DNA from 2 places in the Paenibacillus sp. GCM10023250 genome. Region 2 is predicted to be linked to the other one. Evidence: riboswitches for the same ligand, from Rfam matches in the RefSeq annotation. Region 2 holds a riboswitch; the other holds the start of a gene.
The links. Region 2 has a riboswitch for S-adenosylmethionine ahead of metA (homoserine O-acetyltransferase MetA). Riboswitches for the same ligand answer to the same signal wherever they lie in the genome.
Positions count from the first base shown of each region.

Region 1 (4,423 bases), on a different contig from region 2:
GTAATGTTCTCCTCCCCGTAATGCTCCAGCACGTTATAGATCGACACGACGCCTTGGAGCTGCTTCCGCCGGTCGATGATGTAGAGCGTATCGACCTTGCGCCGTTCCATGATCGAGATGGCTTCGGCTAATCCCTTGTTGGGGTACGCGGTGACGGGCTGAGTCACCATGACCTCGTTGACGGTCGGGCTCTCGTAGACGTGGTCCTCTTGCTGCAGCCGCTTCTGGCCGATGAAGGATTCCACGAATTCATTGGCGGGGTACCGCAGAATCCGCTCCGGCGTATCGCTCTGGACGACCTCGCCGCTCTTCATGAGGATGATGCGGTCCGCGATCTTGAGCGCTTCGTCCATGTCGTGCGTGACGAAGATAATGGTCTTGTGCAGCTCCTGCTGCAGCCGGACGATCTCGTCCTGCAGCTGCTCGCGGCTGATCGGGTCGAGCGCGCTGAACGGCTCGTCCATCAGGATGATGTCCGGATCCGCCGCGAACGCGCGAATGACACCGATGCGCTGCTGCTGGCCGCCGCTGAGCTCGGACGGATAGCGGTCGCGGTACGTGGACGGCTCCAGTCCCACCAGATTGAGCAGCTCGTCGACGCGCTGCTCGATGCGGGCGGCCGGCCATTTCTTCAAGCGTGGCACGACGCCTACGTTTCGGCCGATCGTCATATGGGGGAATAATCCGATGCTTTGAATGACATAACCGATGCCTCGGCGCAGCTCGACCGGATCGATCTCGCGCGTATCTTTGCCTTTGATCAGAATCGAGCCGCTCGTCGGCGAGACGAGGTGGTTGATCATCTTCATCGTCGTCGATTTCCCGCAGCCGCTCGGGCCGATCAGCACCGTGAGCTCGCCCTGTTTGAATTCAAGGTTAATATTTTTTAACGCTTGATAGCCGTCCGGGTAAACCTTGTTGACATTGTTCATGACAATCATGCAGGTATCCATCCTTTTCGACATACTATTTCCAATGTTCTCTATTTCATCCAAGCGACGAATGGAAATTGGTTTATGGCAAGGGGAGGGGGAGACGATCTTTCAGACTTAACCGCTTGACGAGCCGTTTAAACATGGAAAATCCTAACATGTGCCTGACCGCCAACTTAAACGCCAATATGAAAACAAGCTGCCGCGAGGAACGGCAGCTTGTTCGATCAACGCGATCGTGCGGAAATAAAAGCGGGCACAGGCTGCTGCGCCGGCGCGTCGCGCGTATGCGGCGATTATTGTCTCTTCATATCGCGCGAAGGGTGGATATTGGCGCGTGCCGCTCCGGTTTCTTCGGCCGAATCGTGCAAATCAATGGCGCATCCTGCGATGAGTTGTAAGCGAATTGTAATGAGAATGACATCCGATCTTTAGCTTGTCTTAAGGTGAAGAAGCTATACTGAAACTCGACCCCCTTTAGAATATAATCCTTAGGCCCGCAGCCCGTTGCTGCGGGTCCCTTTTTTTTCGGCGGGCGGCGTTCATCAGGCAGTTGGAACGCAGGCTGGCGCGCGAAACCCGTTAGACCGGCGCGGCTTGGGAGCACGCACGCCGTTCGAGCCCGGCCTCGTCAACCGGCCTTTCCCTTCATGCCCGCCGTCTCTTCTCGATCCGACTTAAAAGGACTTGACATCAAGGTGCTTTATAGTATTATTGTAACTAATTGAATACGGTGAACTTTCTTATCAAGAGCAGGCGGAGGGACTAGCCCGATGAAGCCCGGCAACCGACATACCTTTGGATTTAAAGGTATGCACGGTGCTAATTCTTGCGGAAACGCTGTGTAAGGCGATTCCGAGAGATAAGAGCGAGGATCTGACTTTGCCTGTTAATGACCTTTCTCTTACTCCGGAGAAGGTCATTTTTTGTTGTTATCACTTCATCAACCATGTCATAGGAGGGGCAGAAGACATGCCGATCATCGTTCCCGACCGCGTTACAAATAAGGAGACAGTTGAAGACGACCCGCGAGCGCGTGCGCTCTATGCTGAATTGCCGCGACTGAAGGAATCGGCGCGCGGGCTGGAATATTTGCGTCAGTGCAGGGTTACCCGAATCGAATGCTTTCTGTTCGATGACCAGCCCTTCGAACGGGAGTCGGATATCCGCGGGCTTATCGCGCTCTCCACGAATGCGGGAATCGTCGGTTGTCGGGAATTTGCGGTGCCGCGTTCCGGCCTGAAGGGCGATTTGGTCATGTGGGCTGCGCCGTTTCAGCGCTTGAAAGGCATGAACGTCCTGGAAAGCCTCCGCTTCCCGCAGCTGAAGTCGGAAACATGGGGCGCCGATCGGGCCGCGTTGATCGAATCCGCGTTAGCCGATATCCTCGACCAGGCCGCAGGGCGAGTAACGGACGGCCGCGAACGAAGGGACCTCGTGGATCGCGAAGGGCTATTCGGGCACGCGCAGGCTTACGTCACGTTTTAAGCTGGGCAGAAAGCAGCGGGCTTACCGAAGCTCGCGGCGCTGCCGCGGCGGAATTCCGCCGGCGCGGCCGAAGATCGACGGTCCTTAGGATAAGGCATCCGCATTAGGCAAATCCTGTGAAGGATAACTTAAGACAAGAGGAGCTTGACCGTCGAATCTAGCTCCCGATCAAGGAGGAGACCATGGATCCTATGCGTGACACGAGAACAGGCCTCCTGCTGGCGGTCCTTCTGTTCGGAGCCGCCTTTGGACCGAGCGGGATCAGCGCCGCGCCGGGCAACGAGCCGGGCAACGCGTCGGGCAACGAGCCGGGCAACGAGGCGATCTTGCGCGTAACGGCGGCGCCGAACGCGGCCCGAACGGCCGTCATGACGCTGGGCAGCCCGAACGCCGTGTCGCGGATGCTGAACGGCGGCGTTCGCGTCCGCACGCACTACCTCCCGGTCACGGATGCCTCCATGGCGTTGATCACGGGCGAGGGCAGGCAGACCTTCGCGGTGGATCGCAACGGCTACGTGTACGACCCCGTCAAGGGCGAGAAGATTCTGCTGCGGCGTACGGACCGGCTGCTGCTGAAGAAGCGGGTCGATCAGCTGCGCGGGTCGTATTACGGCCTGCTGCTCCCGTGGGACGAAGCCCAATCGCGCATACCGATGGCGTCGACGTTCGCGCTGACGGACGTGGAGACCGGCAAGACCTTCCGGGTCCAGCGCCGGGCGGGCAGCAGCCACGCGGATGTCCAGCCGCTGACGCGCGGGGACACCGAGATCATGAAGGACATCTACGGGGGCAAGTGGAGCTGGAAAAGAAGGGCTGTGCTCGTCGGGACCGGCGATACTGTGCTGGCCGCCTCGATGCACGGCATGCCGCATGGCGGGGACGGCATCCCGGACAACGGGTTTTCCGGCCATTTTTGCGTGCATTTCCTCGGCAGTACGACGCATAAGTCGCGGAGCGTCGATCCGGAACATCAGCTCATGGTCTATAAAGCGGCCGGCAAGCTTACCGATTACGTCGGGACCCTGAACCAGGACGAGCTGGCTGCCGCGTTCTTCAAAACGTTCAATCTCAAGGAAATCCCGGCGGCCAGAATGCTGTTCGTGGATCCGTACAACGAGACGTTCGAACAATTACTGTCGCAAATGGAACGGATCTCGTCCGACGGCAAGACGGGGAAGACCGCGTATGCCGCCGATGACAGTCTCGTCGCGGAACGTTCGCAGATCGTGAAGCTGTACGCGGCGGGCAGCCGGGTACGGCAAGCGAGACTGGTGCTCCGGCTCGTCCGGGGGACGCCCGCGGAACCGTGGAAGATCGAATCGCTCAGCATCAATCGATTTAATCCGCCATCATAAGCGGATTTTTTTGCTTTTGGAGAGGCGAATGGGGGAATTTCCGGGTTTTTGAAGGAGATTCCGTACAAATTCAGAATATATAGAATATATTCAACATTCGCTAGGCTAGGAGGCTAATTCGTGAAGATTACCGGCATGACCACGTTTCTATTCCCTTGGGGCAGTTTGTTCATCAAGTTGGATACGGACGAAGGGATCAGCGGCTGGGGGGAATGCTCGCCGATGGGCGGACATGTGCTGCAGGCTATGGCCGTCCATGCCTTGAAGCCGCATGTCATCGGCGGGAACCCGTTCGACGTCGAGGTGCTGTGGCAGAAAATGCTGCTCGCGCCATATAAGCTCGGCCCGTCCGGCGCGCAGTCGGAAGCGATATCGGGCATCGATCTGGCCATGTGGGATATCATCGGCAAAGCGACGAATAAACCGGTCTATCAGCTGCAAGGGGGACGCTTCCGGGACCGGGTGAACATTTATTACAGCTACGGCTGGGACGGGAAAGCGACCGTCGACGAGGTGGTCCGCATCATGAGCGAGCAAGTTGAAAACGGATTCACCGTCCTGAAAATGCGCATGAATTACGGCCCGTTGCGAGGGGAGGTCGCGAACGATCCGGCGATTCCGATGATGAAAGCGATCCGCGCCGCGGTA
Region 1 is NZ_JBHSHY010000001.1:614,380-618,802, reverse strand. Features, by position in the region: gene ACFPB1_RS02810 (ABC transporter ATP-binding protein) at 1-941, opposite strand, end outside; SAM riboswitch class I at 1,673-1,801, shown strand; gene ACFPB1_RS02805 (hypothetical protein) at 1,905-2,420, shown strand; gene ACFPB1_RS02800 (hypothetical protein) at 2,603-3,775, shown strand; gene ACFPB1_RS02795 (mandelate racemase/muconate lactonizing enzyme family protein) at 3,896-4,423, shown strand, end outside.
Region 1: it holds a riboswitch for S-adenosylmethionine, as region 2 does, so the genes downstream of both, ACFPB1_RS02805 (hypothetical protein) here and metA (homoserine O-acetyltransferase MetA) in region 2, are expected to answer to the same signal.

Region 2 (4,423 bases):
CATTCCTTCTTGCGGAAGATGAAGAACATGCCGAAGCCGAGCAGCAGCATGAACGTCAGCAGGACGTATGAGCCGCCGTGCAGATGAAGCAGCGGAATGTAATCGAAGTTCATGCCGTAGATTCCGGTCAGGAACGTGAGCGGCATGAAGATCGTCGTCAGCGCCGTGAACACCCGCATGATTTCGTTGGCGCGGTTGGCCAGGCTGGACTGATAGGCCTCGCGCAAGTTGCCCATGAGATCGCGGTACGTCTCGAACGTCTCGGCGATCTTGACGGCGTTCTCGTAAATGTCGCTGAAATATTTTTGCAGCTGGTCGTCGATCAGCTTCAGGTCTTTTTTGTTGAGCGTCGCGATCAGTTCCTTCTGCGGGCCGAGCACCTTCTTCAGCCACAGAATTTCGGACCGGAGCCCGATGATTTCGTTCAGATGCGATTTCTTCGTATGCATGAGGATATCTTCCTCGAGACTTTCGATGCGCACCTCGATCCGGTCCCCGACGAGGAAGTAATTGTCGACGACGATGTCGACGAGATGATACAGGAAATAGTCGGGCCGGCTGACCTGCTCCTCGAGCAGAATCGGCTTCAACGTGCGGAGTTCGTTGATTTTTTGCTTCGTAACGGTAATGATATAATGGCGGCCCAAAAAAATGTTAAGCGCCCGCAGGAAAATTTCTTCATCGTCGAACCGGATGCTGTTGATGACCAGGAAGTAATGGCCTTCGTGAATTTCGATTTTCGGACGCTGCTCCTCTTCGCTCAAGCAGTCCTCGACCGCCAGATCGTGCAGCGAGAACAGCGGCTGCAGGACTTCCAGATCGTCAACGCCCGCGTCGATCCAATAGAACCCTTCGGCAGGCGGGGTCGTCGCCGTCATAATGTCTTCGACCGGCGTGAACACGCCTTGCGTTACGTGACGGATTTTCATCCGCGCTCCTCCTCTCTTGCCCTAGTGCTGTTTGTTTCCCGGATGCCGGCATGAGGAAGGAAGCGTGAGCGAATACGCCTGTCGGCCATTCGCTTCACCGCATTGTATGTAAAGCGGGGAGGTACGAATAGGATCGAACGGGCGCAAGCGGACACGCTGCTGTTCCTGCAAGCCGGTAATCGATGCGGACGCGCGCATGAACCGCGGCGAAATGCGCGGATTCTATGCGGTTGTCCGCAGGCCTCGGGTCGCCTTCCATATTCGCAAACACCCCTTCGTACGTTCGATTTCGATCGCATTCGCGCAATCCTTGTCTAGTATACTCCGACAATGTCTTTCCATACAAGAAGAAAAGCGGCGCGCATCCCTACGTCTTACCATATGCGGGGAAAAGCCCGCCGTGACAGGTTTTTTGCCCGCTCCGGCGGGTTTGCCTTGACGGCAACCGCGGAATGAATTAAAGTATTTCCATAACGTGATTCCACAATTAAATAAGCAAGCTTTCTTATCAAGAGCAGGCGGAGGGACTAGCCCGATGAAGCCCGGCAACCGGCGTGCGAACGCACGGTGCTAATTCTTGCGGAAACGTTACGTTTCTGAGAGATGAGAGGCGCATGTACGATAAAGTGATGCCCCTCTCTGCGGAGAGGGGCTGTTTTCGTTCCGCGCTCCTCAGGGAAAATACACGACTGGAGTGACTAGACATGCCGATTAAAGTACCTGATCAATTGCCCGCGAAAGACATCCTCTCGGAGGAGAATATCTTCGTGATGGACGAGAGCGTCGCGTATCACCAGGACATCCGCCCGCTGCGGATCGCCATTTTGAATCTGATGCCGAACAAGGAAGTGACCGAGACGCAGCTGCTGCGGCTTATCGGCAACACGCCGCTTCAGGTCGAGGTCGTCCTGATCCATCCGAAGACGCATACGTCGAAGAACACCTCCGCGCAGCATCTGGACTCGTTCTACAAAACGTTCGACGATATCAAGCATTTGTATTTCGACGGCATGATCATTACAGGCGCGCCAGTCGAGACGATGGATTTTGAAGACGTCAACTATTGGGAAGAACTGAAAGATATCATGGATTGGTCCGCGCGCAAAGTCACGTCGACGTTCCATATCTGTTGGGCTGCGCAGGCGGGCCTGTACCATCACTACGGCGTGCCGAAGCATGACCTGCCCGAGAAAATGTTCGGCGTCTTCCCGCATCGGATCGAGAAGCGCAACGTGCCGCTGATGAGAGGCTTCGACGAGTTGTTCTTCGTGCCCCAGTCGCGCCATACGGAAGTGCGACGCGAGGATATCGAGAGCGTAGGCGATCTGGACATTCTGTCGCATTCGCCGGAAGCCGGCGTCTACCTCGTCGCTTCCCGCAACGGGCGCCAGATCTTCGTGACGGGCCATTCCGAGTACGATCCGACGTCGCTGAAAGCCGAATACGACCGCGACCAGGCCAAGGGCATGGACATCGCCATACCGAAAAATTACTACCCGAACGACGATCCGTCGAAGCTGCCGCTGTCCACCTGGCGCGCGCACGCGAACCTGCTGTTCTCGAACTGGCTCAACTACTACGTGTACCAGCAAACCCCTTACGACCTGGGGGCAGGCATTTAAGCTTCATCTAAATACGCTACGGAGAGGGAGAGACCGCAGTCCATGAAAATCGAAAGCCGCCTCGCGCAAATTGGATCCATTAAAGAGCCCGTTACCGGAGCCGTCAGCTTCCCGGTGTACCAATCGACCGCCTTCCGCCACCCGCGCCTCGGAGAGAGCACCGGCTTCGACTATGCACGCACGAAGAGCCCGACTCGCACGGTCTTGGAAGAAGCCGCGGCGGAGCTGGAGTCCGGCGACGCCGGCTTCGCCTGCAGCAGCGGCATGGCCGCGTTGACGACGATATTTTCGCTGTTCGGGCAGGGCGACCACCTGCTCGTGTCGCTCGACCTGTACGGCGGCACGTACCGTCTGCTGCAGCGGATCCTGTCCCGTTATGGCGTGACCGCTTCCTACGCGGACACGAACGATCTCGACGCGCTGAACATGCTCGTCACGCCGTCGACGAAGGCGATTCTCATCGAGACGCCGACCAATCCGCTCATGATGATCACTGACCTCGAACGCGTCTGCGCTTGGGCGAAATCCAAGAACCTGCTCAGCATCGTCGACAACACGCTGCTGACGCCGTTCTTCCAGCGTCCGATCGAGCTCGGCGCCGATATCGTCGTGCACAGCGCGACGAAGTACCTCGGCGGCCATAACGACGTGCTGGCCGGCCTCATTGTAACAAAGGGCAAGGAGCTGTCCGAGCAAATGGCGTTCCTGCACAACTCGCTCGGCGCGGTGCTCGGGCCGCAGGATTCATGGCTGCTCATGCGCGGCATGAAGACGCTCGCTCTGCGCATGGAGCGCCATCAAGCCAACGCGACGGCGATCGCGAACTGGCTGCTGACGCACGAGGCGGTCGACGCGGTGTATTATCCGGCGCTTCCGCATCACCCCGGGCACGAGACGCAGAGCCGGCAGTCGTCCGGCAACACCGGCATTTTCTCGTTCCGCCTGAAGAACGCGGCGTACGTTGAGCCGATTTTGCGCCACGTCAAGCTGATCGCGTTCGCCGAGAGCCTGGGCGGCGTCGAGTCGCTCATGACTTATCCGGCGGTGCAGACGCACGCGGACATTCCGCTCGAGATTCGCGAGCGGATCGGCGTCGACGACCGGCTGCTGCGCTTCTCCGTCGGTATCGAGCATCAGGACGACTTGATCGCGGATCTGGCGCAGGCGTTCGAAGCGGCCAAACGCGAAATCGGGGAGGTCTAGGACATGTCGAACCAACAAGAGCGGGAACCGAACAAGAAGCCCGAGACGCAATTCGCCACGAAGCTGATCCATTTCGGCTCGGAAATCGACGAGCATACCGGCGCGTCCAGCGTGCCGATCTATCAGGCGTCGACGTTCCACCATCACGATATTTTCAACCCGCCGGTCCATGATTACAGCCGTTCCGGCAATCCGACGCGGCAAGCGCTGGAAGACTACATCACGGTGCTCGAAGGCGGCGTCCGCGGGTTCGCCTTCGCCTCCGGCATGGCCGCGATCTCGACGGCGTTCCTGCTGTTCTCGGCCGGCGACCACGTCATCGTGACGGAGGACGTGTACGGCGGCACCTACCGGCTGCTGACCACGGTGCTGAACCGGCTCGGCATCGATTCTACGTTCGTGGACATGACGGATTTCGAAGCGGTCCGGGCGGCGCTGAAGCCGAACACGAAGGCCGTCTTCATGGAGACGCCGTCGAACCCGACGCTGAAGATCACCGACATCGGCGAAATCGCGGCGTGGGCGAAGCAGCATGACCTTATCACGCTGCTGGACAACACGTTCATGACGCCGTATCACCAGCGGCCGATCGAGCTTGGCGTCGACATCGTGCTGCACAGCGCGACGAAGTTCCTCGGCGGCCACAGCGACGTGCTGGCGGGACTGGCC
Region 2 is NZ_JBHSHY010000006.1:105,139-109,561, forward strand. Features, by position in the region: gene corA (magnesium/cobalt transporter CorA) at 1-929, opposite strand, end outside; SAM riboswitch class I at 1,432-1,539, shown strand; gene metA (homoserine O-acetyltransferase MetA) at 1,634-2,551, shown strand; gene ACFPB1_RS07935 (PLP-dependent transferase) at 2,594-3,754, shown strand; gene ACFPB1_RS07940 (trans-sulfuration enzyme family protein) at 3,758-4,423, shown strand, end outside.